DNA from 2 places in the Herbaspirillum sp. Her4 genome. Region 2 is predicted to be linked to the other one. Evidence: predicted binding sites of a transcription regulator. Region 2 holds the regulator's gene; the other holds the start of a gene.
The links. Region 2 encodes sigma-54, which starts transcription at its own class of promoters, with help from an activator protein. Its sites were predicted from a motif close to TGGCANGNAANCTGCTTT; they were not measured.

Region 1 (5,810 bases), 520 kb from region 2:
TGTGCATCTATGGCATGGAAGGGCCGGGTGGCTACCAGTTCGTGGGCCGCACGCTGCAGATGTGGAACCGCTATCGCGAGGTCGCCGCCTTCCGGGGCAAGCCGTGGTTGCTGCGCTTCTTTGACCAGATTCGTTTCTATCCGGTCACGGCCGAAGAATTGCAGACCATCCGCCGCGATTTCCCGCTGGGCCGCTTCGAGGTCGGCATCGAAGAGACCCAGCTGAACCTGGCGGACTACCAGGAGTTCCTGCAGCGCGAAGCCGAGGGGATTGCCGCCTTCCGCCAGCACCAGCAGGCCGCCTTCGATGCCGAACGCCAGCGCTGGATCGCCAGCGGCCAGGCCAACTACGAGAGCGAGGAGAGCAGCGCCATCGTGCAAGATCACCAGCCGCTGCAGGCGGGCCAATTGTCCGTGGATGCACCGATTGCCGGCAACCTGTGGCAGGTCAAGGTCAGTCCCGGCCAGCGTGTAGCGCAGGGTGAGCTGCTGATGATCCTGGAGTCGATGAAGATGGAAATCAACATCACCGCGCCTGAAGCGGGCATCGTCGCCGAAGTGCGGGTGCAGCCGGGTAGTCCGGTGCGCGCGGGACAGTGCGTGCTGGTCATGGAAAACACTGAAGAGGAGGCCGCATGATCCATTCCTTTGACCTGCGCATCGATGCGCTCACGGCGGCCTATCGTGATGGCAGCCTGTCGCCGCGCGCCGTGATCGGCCGCCTGCGTGAGAGTGCCATTGCGCTCAACCCGCAATACCGGCTCTACATCCATCTCTTGAGCGAGGAGGAAACCGAGCCCTACCTGCAGGCACTGGAAGGGCAATCCCCGCACAGCCTGCCCCTGTATGGCGTGCCGTTCTCGATCAAGGACAACATCGACCTGGCCGGCATCCCCACTACGGCCGCCTGTCCGGCCTTCAGCTACGTGCCGCGCGAGAGCGCCACGCTGGTGGCGCAGCTCATCGCACTGGGCGCGATCCCCATGGGCAAATGCAATCTGGATCAGTTCGCCACCGGCCTCAACGGCACGCGTTCGCCCTATGGCGCTTGCCGCAACAGCGTGCATCCGGATTATCCTTCCGGCGGTTCATCCTCCGGCTCGTCGCTGGCGGTGGCATTGGGCTTGAGCAGTTTTGCACTGGGCACCGATACCGCCGGCAGTGGCCGCGTTCCCGCCGCCCTGAACAATCTGGTCGGGTTGAAGGCGACCAAGGGTTTGCTCTCCACTGCCGGCGTGGTCCCCGCCTGCCGCACGCTGGATTGCGTGACCTTCTTCACTGCCACGGCGGCCGAGGCCAGCCACCTGCTGGCGCTTTGCACGCAGGCCATGCAGCCCGATGAGCGCGATGAATACAGCCGCGCCAACCTGCCGCAGAACGATGCAGCGGCCTTCCAGCCACCGCGCAAAGGCTTGCGCGTGGGGGTGCCGCGCCAGCTGGAATTCCTCGGCTGCAGCGAGAGTCCGGTCCTGTTCGTGGAGGCGCTGGAGCAGATGGATGCCATCGGCGGCGTGCCCGTGACCATCGATTTCACTCCCTTCCTGGAGGCAGCGCGTCTGCTCTACGAAGGGCCGTGGGTAGCAGAACGCTACAGCACCATCGAGGCACTGCTGCAGGAACAGCCTCAGGAAATCCTGCCGGTGATTCGCGACGTGCTGCGCAAGGCGCCGCAGTTCAGTGCCGTCGATACCTTCCGCGCGCAATATCGCCTGCAGCAACTGAAGGCCGAATGCGACCGCATCCTGGCCACCGTCGATTGCGTGGTGACGCCGGCCTATCCGCGCCCGGTGACGCTGGAAGAATTGCGCGAGCAGCCGGTGCAGCGCAATTCGGACCTGGGCTGGTACACCAACTTCATGAACATGCTGGATTACGCCGCCGTGGCCACGCCCATGAATTTCATGAAGAACGGCCTGCCCTGGGGCATCACGGTATTCGGTCCGGCCTTCAGCGACCAGAGGCTGCTGGGCGTGGCCGATGCCCTGCAGCGCGCCCATGGGCGGCCGCTGGCCGGGCAGCGTCACATCGAAAGCCGGCTGCTGGCGGCTTGAACCAGCGAGGGCAGGGAGGCCGGATCAGGCGTCCGGCAGGATCTCGGTCAGCGACAGGATCGCCTGCGCCACTTCGGCAATGCGCCGGTTCTGGTTCATCGCATGCTTGCGCAGCAGGCGATAGGCGGCCTCTTCGTTGAGACCCTGCTTCATCATCAGAACGCCCTTGGCGCGTTCGATGAGCTTGCGTTCTTCCAGGCTCTCGCGCACGGTGGCCAGTTCCTGGGTTAGGTTCTGCAGGCGTTCGGACTGGGTGCGCAGGATGTCGACGATGGATTGGGTCAGGTGCGGGCCCACGCCCGCGCTCAGCGAGCCGTCCGGCAACGGCTGGCCATCCAGGCCGGAGGCGAAGGCCGTCAGCGAGGCCAGCGGATCACGGTCATCGGCCTGCGTGAAGAACTGGCCCTGATGGTCCAGGTCCTTCTGCAATTCGCGGATCTTGTCCTGGCATTGCGACTGCACGTATTGCGCGAGATGGATCTCGACCCGATGCAGGCCATCCATGCGGGTGGAGCAGCACTGATACCAGGCATCGGCCAGCTCGGGATCCAGCGGCCGGCCGTGGGCGGTGAGCAGCTTGCGGCGCAGGCGTTCCAGATCGGCCAGTGGCAGCGTGGCCTGCATGGCGCTCCATTCATTGCGGAAGCCTTCGGCGAAGGATTCGAAACGGCGCAGGGCCTGTTCCTGCATCTCGATCTGGGTCTCGATGGTCTGTTCCTGTTCGCGCGTGATTTTGCCCGTGACGAAGGCGGCAGCGCCGGCGGCCCGTTCGCGGCCGGCAAATTCCTTGCCTTGCATCAGGTTGAACAGCGCCACCAGCAACCGCGAAATCTGCGGATCCACCGCCACGTCAGCGGCTTCGAATACCAGCGCCAGCAAGGCACCCACCACGGTCTTGAAGCGCTCGTAGCTGGCCGCCGGGGTGCAGGCCAGTGCGGCCACATCGGCGCGCAGCTTGGGCAGCCCGTCCAGCGCGTGCAGGGCGAAGGCGATGCGGGTATAGAGGCGAGCGCCGTTGGAGAGGGCGTTGTCGGGGACGGTGGAGCCGAGCCAGGTGTCGAACTCGCACTGGGCCGCCTGGCTGGCGGCCACGCGCTCCTGCCAGGCCTGCGCATCCCGCTCGCCGCGCGAACCGAGATAGATGTTGGACAGGCCGCGTTCCTGCTGCAGGCAATGGATGAGCTTGCCCACGGTCAGTACCAGCTGGCAGGTGTGTGCCAGGCGTTGCAGTTCTTCCGCTTCGCAGCGGCGGGCGGTGATCAGGTAGTTCAGGACTTGGCTCATGGCGGGCAGGGCTAAGAATCACAATGGCTGGCCGCATCGCGAGCAAGATTCGTGCGATGCATGGATGTCCCGGATTGTAATGGAATCGCCCCGCCCGGCGCTTCCCCTGCCAGCGCTAGCGGGCGATATACCACTCGTAGCGGTGATTCCACGCCACGAACAGGTTCATCGTGATGGCGCCGACCAGCGAATAGAACACGCGATCCATCGGCAGGAACAGCGCCGCCGTCGCAAACAGCGCCAGGTCGAAACCCATGAGCAGCCAGCCGGCCTTGAAGCCGGTGCGCTCTTGCACATAGGTAGCCAGGATGCTCATGCCGCCGCAGCTGGCCTGGTGGCGGAACAGGCCGATCAGGCCAATGCCCACGCACAGGCCGGCCAGCACGGCACCCACGGCGGGATCGAGGTGGCTGTAGCTGATGTAGTTGCCGGCCACGTTGGTCAGGACCGACACGGCTGTCACGGCCGCCAGCGTGCGCCAGGTGAAGGCCGCGCCCATGCGCAAGGCGGCCAGCAGGTAGAAGGGCAGGTTGATGAGGGTAAAGGCCATGCCGAAGCTGATCCCGGTGGCATAGGTCACGAGGAAGGCCACGCCGGCGATCTGGCCGATGATCAGGCCCAGGCTGTGCAGCATGGACATGCCGAAGGCGATCATCACCACCCCGAAGAGCTGGCCCTGCAGGTTGTCGATCCAGCTGTGGCGCACGGCCGGGGTGGCAGGAGGCGTTGCGCGCGCAGCAGGCGCGGAGGCAATCGGCGAGGAGGGCGAGGAATTCGCAGTGGAAGTCGTCATGGCAATACCAATCATCAATCGTGGATAACGAACGCGTCACGTCAATGGCTCAGCCGGCGGGTAAGCCGGATCGGCCATCGGTGTGCGGCTGCCTTCTGTCGTCGGCAGCCGCCGCTGGGGCGCATGGTAAAGGATTTGTTGCAGTGCGGCGATAGCCGGATGAGACGGCGCGGCGCCGCTGCAACACTTCCCGTCATGCAGGAAATGTGCCAATGCAAAAAAAAGCACCAACGCGGCGGAATTCACCGTGCTGGTGCAAAGAGATGACTCAGGAATGCGCAAGGCGGAACGGACTTGTTGCCGTTTGCCATTTATCTGTGCCAGAGATCAATGAGCTGTCGATGATCGATCTGGCGCATGAGCGGAAAGCGGCCTCAGAAGCGATGCCGGATCCCCAGCGCCAGGCTGTTGCCATTGTCGAGACCGGTGTACTGGTCGCGCATGACGATGCCGTAGAGATCGGTACGACGCGAGATCTGGTAGTCGTAGCCCAGCGAGACCGTATTGCGCACCGGGTTCACGCCGGTGGTGGCGGCACTGGCCGGTGGCCGTGCGAAGCCGGTCACGATGGTGTAGGGCGACACGCCCGCCGGCAGCGAGATGTTGGAGTGCGCCCAGGACAGCAATACCTTGCCCTGACCCAGCGGTACGCTGCTGCCCAGTTGCCAGGTCTTGAAGACGCGGTCGCCGTTGGCGACATCGAAGACCTGCCGCGTCTGCTCATATTGCGCAAACAGTTTGGCCAGGCCCAGGTCGTAGCTCAGGCCACCCATCCAGGAGCTCTGGCGGGTTTCGTTCGGAGCCACCCCCGGGGCCTGGTTGACCAGCAGCGAGGTGGTATCGCGCTCATAGGACAGGGTGGCTCCAAACGGGCCATTGGCATAGAACAGCGCGCTGCTGATGCGGTTCTTGCTGCTGTCGCCGGCCACCTCGCCCATGCCGTACTGGAGGCTGGCGCGCAGGCCGCCCATGTCCGGTGACTGGTACTGGATCATGTTGTTCATGCGCGTGTCGGCCCCGCCGGCTGCCGAGCCACCGCTCATCGGCGGACTGCTGATGGGGAACTGCCCGCCGGTGAAGGTATGCAGGAAGATGGGCGAGAATGCCGACGAATCCCCGAAGGGATTGAAGGCGATCAGCGAGATGAAGTAGGGCGTGGACCCGCTGCCGGCTTCCAGCTTGCCGAAGTCACCCGACAGACCGACACGCGCGGCCCGCCCGAACAGAACGCCACCGCCGGTATCGCCGGGGAAGCGTCCCGAGGCACCGGTATCGCTGCTGAAGAAGCCGTTCAGATCGAACACGGCCTTGAGATTGCCGCCCAGATCTTCGGCGCCGCGAAAGCCGATGTTGGACGAACTCATGCCGCCCTCGTTGACGACGCTGGTGCGATCCCGTCCGGCCAGCTGCGTGCTGCCGAGATAGGAATCGATGGTGCCGTAGACCGTCACCGTGGATTGCGCCCGGCAGCCCGGGCTGGCTGCGCTGAGCAGGAGGGCGGTGGCGGCCAGTATCAGTTGCCTTGGTGTTGTCTTCCCCATGAAGTGTCTCCTCTGATTGTTGTCGGGGTGGTCGGACAGGTCTTCTCCTTGCGGAGCAGGAAATCTCTATCCCTGTTGCAGCAGGGGATCGAAGATGGCGACGGCGCGCGTCCAGCCGGCGGAGGCGCCGCGGATCTTGACC
Region 2 (11,962 bases):
CTCAAGGTGATCCATCGTCTGCGCGACCAGGGCAATACGGTGACCATCATCGAACACAACCTGGACGTCATCAAGACCGCCGACTGGATCATCGATCTCGGTCCCGAAGGCGGTGCCGGCGGTGGCCGCATCGTGGCGGCCGGTACGCCGGAGGACGTGGCCAAGAATCCGGCCAGCGTCACCGGCAAGTACCTGGGTCCGCTGCTGAAGAAGAAGTCGAAGCAAGAAAAATAAGTCCGGACTTGCGCGCGCGCAAACGATACAGAATTGCTGCCCATCTGTATCTTGCGCTGCGCCGGCCATGGCATACAGTCATGCACCTGGCCGCCATCCGGCGCACAATGAAGGCTCGCCCGTCCGCCATCGACGGGCTGCCGTGCAACCCCGAAAGTCCATCATGTCGAACCCGCTGTCACCCGCCCAGGTCGCCTTCTTCCGCGAACAGGGCTATCTCCTGCTCAAGGGCATGGTCCCTGACGCCCTGCGCGAACGCCTGCTCGCCGTCACGCAAGATCACCTGCAACGTGCTGTCGCACCGCTGGAATACGAAGCCGAGGTCGGCTACGAAGGCGCTCCCGTCTCGCTGGAGGCCGAAGGAGGCCGCACCGCGCGGCGTCTGCGGGCAGCCTGGCAGCGCGATCCGGTGTATCGCGAATGGGCCGCCGATCAACAACTGGTGGCCATGCTGCACCAGTTGTTCGAGGAACCGGTCTGCCTCACGCTGGCGCATCACAACTGCATCATGACCAAGCACCCGGCCTTCGGCACCGCCACCGGCTGGCACCGCGACATCCGCTACTGGTCCTTCCCGCGCAATGAACTGATTTCGGTATGGCTGGCGCTGGGTGCGGAAACGCCGGAGAACGGCGCGCTCAAATTCATCCCCGGCTCGCACAAGCTCAAGCTGCAGCCGGAACAGATGGATGAACTGGACTTCCTGCGCCCGGATGTTGCCGCCAACCAGGCCCTGTTTGCGCAGGGCATTGCGCTGTCACTGGCGCCGGGCGACGTGGTGCTGTTCCACAGTGGCCTGTTCCATGCCGCCGGCCGCAACGACAGTGAACAGGTCAAGTGTTCGGCCGTGTTCGCCTATCACGGCAAAAGCAATCCGCCCCTGCCCGGTACCCGTTCGGCTGCGTCCGAGGATGTGGCCCTGGACACTTGAACGACTGTACTGGCTGGGGGCGGATCACTGTACCGGCAAGGTCGAAGCGACCGTACCGGTACGGAAAGACGCGGTGACTTGCGGTGTCAGTGAAGCAGCAAGCCACCCTTGCCGGGCAGGGCCGCTGATGCCGGTACAGCCACCGTAACAGTTGCGCGCGCGGCCACCGCTTGAGCTGCCGGTACGCCGGCGACGGCAGTACCGCCGAGCCGGAACACGCTGACTGCTTCCGACAGGCGCGCCGCCTGTTCCTGCATGGACTGTGCGGCGGCTGCGGCCTGTTCCACCAACGCGGCGTTCTGCTGCGTGGTTTCATCCATCTGCGTGATGGCGTTGTTGACCTCCTCGATGCCCTGGCTCTGCTCCTGCCCGGCTGCACTGATGTCGGTCACCACTTCGCTCACGCGCTGCACGCTCCTGACCACTTCGTCGATGGTCTGTCCGGCTTGTGCGACCAGGGCACTGCCGGTCCCCACCCGCGTGACCGAATCATCGATCAGGACCTTGATCTCCTTGGCTGCGGCCGCAGAACGCTGTGCCAGTGAACGCACTTCCGACGCCACCACGGCGAAGCCGCGTCCCTGCTCACCCGCGCGCGCCGCTTCCACTGCGGCGTTCAGGGCAAGGATGTTGGTCTGGAAGGCGATGCCATCGATCACGCTGATGATGTCGACGATCTTGCTGGAAGACTGATTGATGGAACTCATGGTATCGACCACCTGGCGCACCACCTCGCCCCCGCGCACCGCCACTTCGGAAGCGGAGTGCGCCAGTTCCTTGGCTTGCTGCGCACTGTCGGCATTGTGGCGCACGGTGGAGGTCAGCTGTTCCATGGCGGACGCCGTTTCTTCGAGCGCCCCGGCTTGCTGCTCGGTACGCGAGGAGAGATCGAGGTTGCCATGCGCGATTTCGCTGGAAGCGGTGGCAATGGTATCCGTGCTCAGGCGCACCTGGCCGACGATGCCCTGAAGGTTGTCATTCATCTGCCGCAGCGCCTGCATCAGCTGGCCGGTTTCATCCTGGCTGTGGACGTCGATCTGCTGGGTGAGATCACCGGCAGCCACGGCCTGGGCCACGGTGACCGCACGCTGCAGCGGACGCGAAATCGCCCGCACCAGCAGCACGCCCATCAGCAGCGCCACGAACAAACCCGCCGCCATGGCCACGCCCATCACCACCAGCAGGGTCTGGTAACGCTGCTGTGCCTGTTCGTGCAGCTCGCGCCCGACCGTGCGCTGCAGGTCCATCAGTTGCGCCAGCGTGGTATGGGCATCGGCGTAGAGCTTGAGCATGACGCCGCCATACAGTTCGATCGCACCCTGGAAGTCGCGATTGCGCAAGGCTTCGGCCGCCGGCTTGATGCCATCGGTGACGAACTTCTGGCGCTGGGGAATGAGCTTGTCCAGCAGCACGCGTTCATCGCTGGTGAGCTGGGTGTCCTGGTATTGCTTGACGATGGCGTCGTTGGCCTTGATGGCCTTCTCGATCCGGTCCATGTTGGCATCGATGTCGCCGGAGTCGCCGACGATGGAGGTGGAGATGCCATTGCGCGCCGCATCCAGCGCCGCCGACATGCGCTCCAGCTGGGAGAAGGCGACCAGGCGGTCTTCATAGAGCGAGCGCATCTGCGCATTGGTCGAACGCAATCCGACCAGGCCCAATACGCCTGAGCCGACCAGCATCAGCGCCAGAAAGCCGATGACGAAAATCAGGCGTGCCCTGATGGTTAATTTGCTGAACATGTTCCTCCCGGACTTCACTTTTGTTTTCTCTACAACGGATTCATTGTGTGGACCCGTAGTCCTGATGCGTCCAGCGCGCGCCGATAAGGCCGCGTCGCTGCCACCCGGAAACACTAGCATTTCCCGTACCAGGGGAACAGGTCCGGGATGTGGGAAGTGAACATTTATTTTTGGCAGGCTGGAATGATGAGCAGATGTGCTGAAGTGTGCGGCGCGAGCCGCTGCGCATCGGCTGCCAGCGGCGCTCTCCGGCTATTTGCTGAGCAGGCGTTTTTCGGCGCGCAGGATGGCTTCGGAACTGCCGCGCAGCACCACGATGTCGCCGGCCATCAGTTCGGTGTCTTGCGGCGCTTCCAGCCGTTGCTTGCCGCGTCGCAGCATGGCGACTTCAGCACCACATTGGGCCGGCAGGTCGATGTCGGCCAAGGTATGGCCGATGGCGCTGGCACCGCCGATGAGGGTGACCGATTGCAGACGCACGTTCATGCCCACGCCATCGGCTTCTGCATCGGACATGCCGTGGAAGTAACCGCGCAGTGAAGCGTAACGTTCATCGCGCGCATCCTGCACGCGGTGCACCACGCGGCGCAGCGGCACGCCCAGCATCACCAGCGCATGCGAGGCCAGCATGAGGCTGCCTTCCAGCGCTTCCGGCACGACTTCGGTGGCACCGGCGGCCAGCAGCTTTTCCAGGTCGGCATCATCGTGGCTGCGCACGATCACCGGCAGCTCCGGTTCCAGCTCGTGGGCGTGATGCAAGACTTTCAATGCCGAGGGTGTGCTGGCATAGGTCACCACCAGCGCCGCCGCGCGGTGGATGCCGGCAGCCACCAGGCTCTCGCGCCGGGCCGCGTCACCGTAGGAAACATTGGCGCCCCCATTGCGGGCGTCCTGCACCAGTTCCGGATCCATCTCCAGGGCGTGGTAGGCGATCCCCTCCTCTTCCAGCAGGCGCGCCAGGCTCTGGCCGCTGCGGCCGAACCCGGCGATGATCACGTGCTTCTGCACACCCATGGTGCGGGTCGCCAGTTGCGTCAGGGCCAGCGATTGCAGCATCCATTCATTGGCCGACAGCTTCATGACGATGGCGTCGGACTGGGCCAGGATGAAGGGCGTGGCCAGCATCGACAGCACCATCGCGGCCAGGATCACCTGGATCAGCATGGGATCGACCAGCTTGAGGCCGCCGGCCTGGCTCAGCAGCACGAAGCCGAACTCGCCGGCCTGCGCCAAGCCCAGGCCCACGCGCAGCGCCACACCGGTGGTGGAGCCGAACAGGCGCGCCAGTCCGGCGATGAGGGCAAACTTGAGCAGGACCGGCCCGGTCAGCAGCAGCAACACCAGGAACCAGTGATCCACCAGCGTGCGCACATTGAGCAGCATGCCGATGGTGATGAAGAACAGGCCCAGCAGCACATCGCGGAAGGATTTGATGTCTTCTTCCACCTGATGCTTGAACTCGGTCTCGGAAATCAGCATGCCGGCGATGAAGGCCCCCAGCGCCAGCGACAGGCCGGCCTTCTCGGTGATCCAGGCCGCGCCCAAGGTGATCAGCAGCAGGTTCAGCATGAACAGCTCCTGCGAGCGCCGCTTGACCACGATGCGGAACCAGCCGCGCATGAGCTTGCTGCCGAAGAACAGCAGCAGCGCCAGCACCACCAGCGCCTTGCCCACTGCCCAGCCCAGCGTGACCATGATGTTGCCGGAATTGTTGGCCAGCGCCGGCACGACGATCAGCAGCGGCACCAGCGCCAGATCCTGGAACAGCAGCACGCCGAGGATGCGGCGACCGTGTTCGGTCTCCAGCTCCAGCCGCTCGGTAAGCAGCTTGGAAACGATCGCCGTGGACGACATGGTCAGCGCCCCGCCCAGCGCAAAGGCCGCCTGCCAGCTGACGTTGGCGAACTGCGGCAGCACCATGGCCGCGCCCCAGGCCACCAGCATGGTGGTGGCAATGGTCGCCGCCACCTGTGCCACGCCCAGGCCGAAGACAATATGGCGCATGGCCGAGAGCTTGGAGAGCGAAAACTCCAGACCGATGGAAAACATCAGGAACACCACGCCGAACTCGGCCAGCGCATGGGTGGTTTCATTGTCCTCGGCAAAAGCCAGGCCGTGCGGGCCGATGATGATGCCCACCACCAGGTAGCCCAGCATCGGCGGCAACTGCATCATGCGGAAGGCGACCACGCCAAGGACTGCGGCAGCCAGAAGGAAAAGGGTCAGTTCCAGTCCGGAAAACATTGCTGTTGGGGTTTCTTGTCAAAAGCCGCCGGGCTGCGGCGGGGTTCGATATGAATGAATTTGTAAAATTGGCAACGCACCAGCAAAAGGCAGTTCACCTGACCAGTGTGCAATATGAAGGAAAGCCTTGGGCGGCGAGGCGCGAAATCGCCTTGAAATTCATACGTGTGGCTCCACAACAGCAGAGTAATTCAGTGCGACCGTGAACCCTCCGCGCTTGCTGCAATGCCATGCCCCATCCCGGCAATGGCCGGAAATCCCCCGTGGCAGCGGTGCTGCGGCGCGATGCAACGCTGCATATCACGTCAAATCCGGCAGCATTCCCTTACATCTGGCAAGTTTTTTGCTTTGCTAATTCGTTTATACTTCGGTTATGAGTGTAACCGATGACAAAACCACGCCTGCATCTTTTTCGGCCGGGGCTGCCCGCCGTGCCATCGCACTGGCACGCCAGACCCTGCAGATCGAAGCCGATGCCATCCTGGCCCTGAAAGACCGCCTGCGCGACGACAGCGCCGACCCCCTGGCACTTGCCGTGCAGACCTTGCTGCAATGCGAGGGACGTGCGGTGGTCTCGGGGATCGGCAAGTCCGGCCATGTCGGCCGCAAGATCGCCGCCACCCTGGCCTCTACCGGCACCCCCTCGCTGTTCATGCATCCGGCCGAAGCCGCGCACGGCGACCTGGGCATGGTGACGGCGCGCGATGTCTTCATTGCCATTTCCAATTCCGGTGAAACGGCCGAGCTGCTGGCCATCGTGCCCATCGTCAAGCGCATGGGTGCGGTGATCATCGCCATGACCGGCAATGACCAGTCCACCCTGGCCAAGCTGTCCGCCGTCCACCTCAACGTGGGCGTGGCGCAGGAAGCCTGCACCCTCAACCTGGCCCCGACCGCCAGCACCACGGCCACGCTGGCCATGGGCGACGCGCTGGCGGTGTCGCTGCTGGATGCGCGCGGCTTCGTCGAGGAAGATTTTGCGCGCTCCCATCCCGGTGGTGCACTGGGCCGCCGCCTGCTGACCCACGTGCGCGACGTGATGCGCAGCGGCGAAGCCATTCCCGCCGTGCGCCCGGACGTGTCGCTGTCGGCAGCGCTGATGGAAATCACCCGCAAGGGCATGGCCATGACCGCCGTGGTGGATGAGCAATTCCGCCCGGTCGGCGTCTTCACCGACGGCGACCTGCGCCGCCTGCTGGAGCGTGGCCAGGACTTTTCCAAGTTTTACATCGCCGACGTCATGCATGCCAATCCGCAGACCGTCAACCAGGACCAGCTGGCCGTGGATGCCGTGCAATTGATGGAACAATTCCGCATCAACCAGCTGCTGGTTACCGATGCGGCCGGCGTGCTCACGGGCGCGCTGCACATCCACGATCTCACTCGCGCCAAGGTGATCTGATGAACGCGCCAGCCTTCGCCAGCACCCTGCCCGCTGCCGCGCTCGCCAAGGCGGCGGCGATCCGCCTGATGATCTTCGACGTGGATGGCGTGCTCACCGATGGCGGCCTGTTCTACGGCGAGGATGGCGAGGCCTTCAAGCGCTTCAACGCGCTCGATGGCCACGGCATCAAGATGATGCAGCAATACGGCACCGCTGCCGCCATCATCACCGCGCGCCAGTCGCCCTATGTGCTGCGCCGTGCGCGCGATCTCGGCATCGCCCATGTATTCCAGGGCATCCACGACAAGCGCCAGGCCTTCGAACAGCTGCTGCTGCAGGTGCAGTTGACGCCGCAGGATTGCGGCTACCTGGGCGACGACATCATCGACCTGCCGGTACTGACCCGCGTCGGATTCAAGGCCTGCGTGGCCAACGGCCATCGCGAGGTGAAGTCGCGCAGCGACTACGTGACCCAGGCCAGCGGCGGCCATGGTGCCGTGCGCGAGATCTGCGACCTGGTGCTGGCAGCACAAGGCAACTACGAGGCGGCCCTCGCGCCGTACCTGGCATGAGCGGGCGCAGCGGAGAACGCAACGCCGAGCGCATCCGCCTGGCGGTGATCCTGGTGATCCTGATCGCCGGCGCCCTGGGCAGCTTCTGGGTGATGCAGGCCATGCGGGCTGCGGGCGACCAGCAACCGGCGCAGCGCCCGCGCGGCAAACCCGACTACTACCTGGAAAACTTCAACTACGTGCGCATGGGCCCGACCGGTCTGCCGCGCTATGACGTTGCGGGAACGAAGATGGTGCACTACCCCACGGATGACTCCTTCGAGATCACCAAGCCGGTGGTGCACAACCTGGACCAGAACCAGGCACCGATGGAGCTCTACTCGGATACCGCGCGCGTCACCGACGACCAGACACAGATCCACATGTACGGCAACGCCAATGCCATCCGCGCGCCCTACAAGGGCCGCGAGCAGATGCACCTGGTCTCGGAATACCTGCTGCTGTTGCCTGACGATGAAATCGTCAAGACCGACAAGCCGGTGGCCATGACCATGGGCACCACGCGCCTGAACGGCGTGGGCATGGTGGCCAACAATGCGACCCAGGTGGTGCAGCTGTTCGGCAATGTCCGCGGCTATTACGAGCCCACTCCGAAGAAACGCTAAGCCGGATGACTCCGGGATAAAAACGCCAAGAACCGATCAGACAGGAACCCAATGAAACGCTCATTCTTACTGCCGATGCTGATGCTGGCTGCCGTGTGCGGCGTGGCCAACGCCGAGAAGGCGGACTCCACCAAGCCGACCAACATCGAGGCAGACCAGATGGTCTACGATGACGTGCGCCAGGTGAAGACCTTTACCGGCAACGTGGTCATGACCCGCGGCACGCTGATCATCAAGGCCGGCCGCGTGGTATTGACGACCGACCAGTACGGTTATGAAAATGCGGTGCTGTATGCGGCCCCGGGCGCGCTGGCCAACTTCCGCCAGAAGCGTGACGGCGGTCCCAACCTGTGGATCGAAGGCCAGGCCGAGCGCATCGAGTATTCGGAGCAGACCGAAATCTCCAAGCTGTTCCAGCGCGCGCACATCCAGCGCATGGACGGCGATCGCATCACCGATGAAGTCAACGGCGAATTCATCTCCTACGACAGCCGCGCCGAATTCTATTCCGTGAACAACACCGCCACCGGCGAGAGCAAGCCGGGCGCAGGCCGCATCACTGCGGTGATCCAGCCCAAGAATCCGCCGCCGGCAGGCAGCACCGCGCCGGCCACCCCGTCGGCCCAGCCCGCGGGCAAGAACAACGCCGCGCAGCCTGCAACGCGTCGCGACAGCGGAAAGGATCAGTAACGATGGCAGTCAGCTCGCTGGTCGTTCGCGGCCTGAAGAAAAGTTATGGCGCGCGCCAGGTAGTGCGCGATGTCTCGATGGAATTGCGCAGCGGCGAGGTGGTCGGCCTGCTCGGCCCCAATGGGGCCGGCAAGACCACCTCGTTCTACATGATCGTGGGACTGGTGCCTTCCGATGGTGGCGAGATCGACCTCGATGGCGCGTCCATTTCGCGCATGCCGATCCACAAGCGTGCCACCATGGGCTTGTCCTACCTGCCGCAGGAAGCCTCGGTATTCCGCAAGCTGACGGTGGAAGACAATATCCGCGCCGTGCTGGAACTGCGCCGGGAAGAGGGCAAGCCGCTCTCGCGCGATGAAATCGAAGGCCGCCTCAACAACCTGCTGCACGAATTGCAGATCGAGAAGCTGCGCGAAAGCCAGGCGCTGTCGCTCTCGGGCGGTGAACGCCGGCGCGTCGAGATCGCCCGCGCACTGGCCACCGATCCGCGCTTCGTGCTGCTGGATGAACCGTTCGCCGGTATCGACCCGATTGCCGTGATCGAGATTCAGCGCATCGTGCGCTTCCTGAAGGAACGCGGCATCGGCGTGCTGATCACCGACCACAACGTGCGCGAAACGCTGGGCATCTGTGATCGCGCCTACATCATCAACCAGGGCACGGTGCTGGCCAGCGGCAATCCGGAAGAGATCATCGCCAACGAGTCGGTGCGCCGCGTGTATCTGGGCGAGCATTTCCGCATGTAAGCGGTGCAGTCGGCTTGCCCGATACGCTTGAAGAAATACAGAGTGCGCATCACGTAATACGCAATACGCAACGACCGGCAGAGCAACCAGCGGGCCACGCCGCTTTCAGAAAGACAGATGAAACAGTCGCTCCAGTTACGTACCTCGCAGCACCTCGCATTGACGCCGCAACTGCAGCAGTCGATCAGACTGTTGCAACTGTCGACGCTGGAACTGCACCAGGAACTGGAACAGATCCTCTCCGACAATCCCCTGCTGGAACGCCTCGACGACGCGCTCGACAATTCGGTACGTCTGCTGGCCGATGGCGCGGTCTCCAGTTCGCCCTCCAGCGGCGTTGCCGAAACCAGTCACGAAGGCAGCGGCGAAGCGGCCCCGGCCGCCAGCGATGGCGATTCCAGCTTCGACTACCAGGACAACGCGCCGGAAGCCGGTGTCACGGGGGATGCCGACTGGAGCTTCGACGACGTCGCGCGCAGCGGCAAGTCGCCAGACGATGACGATGCCCGTCCACAACTCGAAGCGCACGAACTGACCCTGCGCGAACACCTGCTGGAACAGATCCGCGTGACCGCACGCACCCTGCGTGATCGTGCGCTGCTGGAACTGCTCACCGATGCGCTCGACGAGAGCGGCTATCTGGAAGAGCCGCTGGAAGACATCCACGCGCGCCTGCCCGAAGAGCTGGGCATCGACATGGAAGAGCTGTCGATTTCGCTCAAGCTGCTGCAGAGCCTGGACCCGGCGGGTGTCGGTGCGCGCAGTGCCGGCGAATGCCTGGCCCTGCAGATCCGCCGCCTGCCCAAGATTCCCTTCGTGACGCGCAAGCTGGCCTTGAGGATCGTGGAGGATTACCTGCCGCTGTTTGCACAACGCGATTTCAACAAGATCAAGAAGGCACTGGATTGCGATGACGAAGACCTGCGTGAAGCGCAGGCCGTGATCCGCCAGTGCCGTCCGCATCCGGGTGCGGAATTCGCGCGTGATGCCTCGGACTATGTGGTGCCGGACGTGATTGTCAAGCAGACAAAGAACGGCTGGCAGGTCATGCTCAACCATGAGGTCATGCCCAAGCTGCGCGTCAATGCGATGTATGCCAGTGCATTGAAGCAAGCCAAGGGAGAAGGTTCGCTGTCGTCGCAGTTGCAGGAAGCCAAGTGGCTCATCAAGAACATGCGGCAACGTTTCGATACAATTTTGCGCGTCGCGCAGGCTATTGTGGAACGTCAAAGAAACTTCTTTTCACATGGGGCAGTCGCCATGCGCCCCCTTGTGCTGCGTGAAATTGCTGATACACTGGGTCTACACGAGAGCACCATCTCTCGCGTGACGACTCAGAAATACATGCTCACTCCGCATGGAATGTTTGAGTTGAAATACTTCTTCGGTAGCCATGTCGCGACTGAAACCGGAGGTGAAGCATCCTCCACCGCGATACGGGCGCTGATCAAACAGTTGATAGGAGCCGAGAACCCGCAGACCCCATTATCCGATAGCAAGATTGCGGATATGCTGGCAGAACAAGGCATGGTGGTCGCGCGACGCACAGTCGCCAAATACCGCGAAGTGTTGAAGATTCCGCCGGTCAATCTCCGCAAGTCCCTCTGAGTTTTTCCTCAGTTTTTCTGCAGTACCGTTGCTGTGTTCAGGCAAGCATCCGACTGATGCCCGCGCCATCCGACACGAAGACCGTGCCCGTGGTACAGCTGCAGCAGGATCGATTGCACGAACCTCCAGTGACTTCACGATAGGAGTCTTGTATGAATCTGACCATCAGTGGACACCACCTCGAACTGACCCCCGCCATCCGGGAATACGTGCAAAGCAAGCTCTCGCGTATCAAGCGCCATTTCGACAACGTGATCGACGTCAGCGTGATCCTGAGCGTAGATAAACTCACAGAAAAGGAAAAGCGCCAAAAAGCGGAAATCAACGTCCACATCAAGGGGAAGGATCTACATGCGGAAAGCATCGCACACGACCTCTACGCTGCCATTGACACGCTGATCGACAAGCTCGATCGCCAGGTCATCAAGCACAAGGACAAGTTGCAGGAGCATCACTCCATGGCCAAGCGCCTGCCGGACGAAACGCCGGAGGATGCGGTGGCCGGAGCGGCATAAGCCAGGACACCCTCGGCAAGCCACCTCGCAGCCGCAAGGCTGCTGAGAAAGCCAGCCGAATTTCATGAGGAAGGGGCGCGCAAGCGCCCTTTTTCATTTGCGGCCGCCGAACTGGCCAAGCCTGTGGAAAAGATATAAATCATTGCGTAAAGCAACTTTTCCACCGCCGCTGCTGACGATGATGCAAGGGACGGCTTGAATGTCTTCACGGCACCCTCATCTTCGACACAAGAATTTGCATACGATATAAATCATTTCCTCGATGCAATTTTTTGCCCGTTCAGACAGGCCACCAGCATGCAGGCGATTTCAACGCGCCCGCCGGCTTTTCCCTATAATGTCGGGCAATCCCATTTTTAAAGGCACAGCCATGAGCGACGTCCAATCCTGGATCAAAGAAACCGTGACCCAAAACCCCGTGGTGCTGTTCATGAAGGGCACTGCACAGTTCCCCCAATGCGGCTTTTCCGGCAAGGCCATCCAGCTGCTGAAGGCCAGCGGTGCCGAGAACATCGTCACCGTCAACGTGCTGGAAAGCCCGGACGTGCGCCAGGGCATCAAGGAATACTCGAACTGGCCGACCATTCCTCAGCTGTACGTGAAGGGTGAATTCGTCGGCGGCTCCGACATCATGACCGAGATGTACGAGTCCGGCGAACTGCAGACCCTGATCAAGGGCTGAGTTTTACTT

Region 1: ACWFUC_RS02840 (nitrate regulatory protein) is a predicted target of sigma-54. The motif match lies at 3,374-3,391, and genes of this name have one in related genera.

The regions. Positions count from the first base shown of each region.
Region 1 covers NZ_CM176330.1:610,530-616,339, reverse strand. Annotated here, with positions in the region: gene uca (urea carboxylase) at 1-638, shown strand, start outside; gene atzF (allophanate hydrolase) at 635-2,050, shown strand; gene ACWFUC_RS02840 (nitrate regulatory protein) at 2,075-3,334, opposite strand; gene ACWFUC_RS02835 (YitT family protein) at 3,450-4,127, opposite strand; gene ACWFUC_RS02830 (porin) at 4,502-5,668, opposite strand; gene ACWFUC_RS02825 (cyclase family protein) at 5,735-5,810, opposite strand, start outside.
Region 2 covers NZ_CM176330.1:86,423-98,384, forward strand. Annotated here, with positions in the region: gene uvrA (excinuclease ABC subunit UvrA) at 1-234, shown strand, start outside; gene ACWFUC_RS00375 (phytanoyl-CoA dioxygenase family protein) at 398-1,165, shown strand; gene ACWFUC_RS00380 (methyl-accepting chemotaxis protein) at 1,252-2,907, opposite strand; gene ACWFUC_RS00385 (monovalent cation:proton antiporter family protein) at 3,160-5,151, opposite strand; gene ACWFUC_RS00390 (KpsF/GutQ family sugar-phosphate isomerase) at 5,525-6,553, shown strand; gene ACWFUC_RS00395 (KdsC family phosphatase) at 6,553-7,107, shown strand; gene lptC (LPS export ABC transporter periplasmic protein LptC) at 7,104-7,712, shown strand; gene lptA (lipopolysaccharide transport periplasmic protein LptA) at 7,764-8,402, shown strand; gene lptB (LPS export ABC transporter ATP-binding protein) at 8,405-9,148, shown strand; gene ACWFUC_RS00415 (RNA polymerase factor sigma-54) at 9,266-10,756, shown strand; gene hpf (ribosome hibernation-promoting factor, HPF/YfiA family) at 10,909-11,271, shown strand; gene ACWFUC_RS00425 (hypothetical protein) at 11,334-11,480, opposite strand; gene grxD (Grx4 family monothiol glutaredoxin) at 11,642-11,953, shown strand.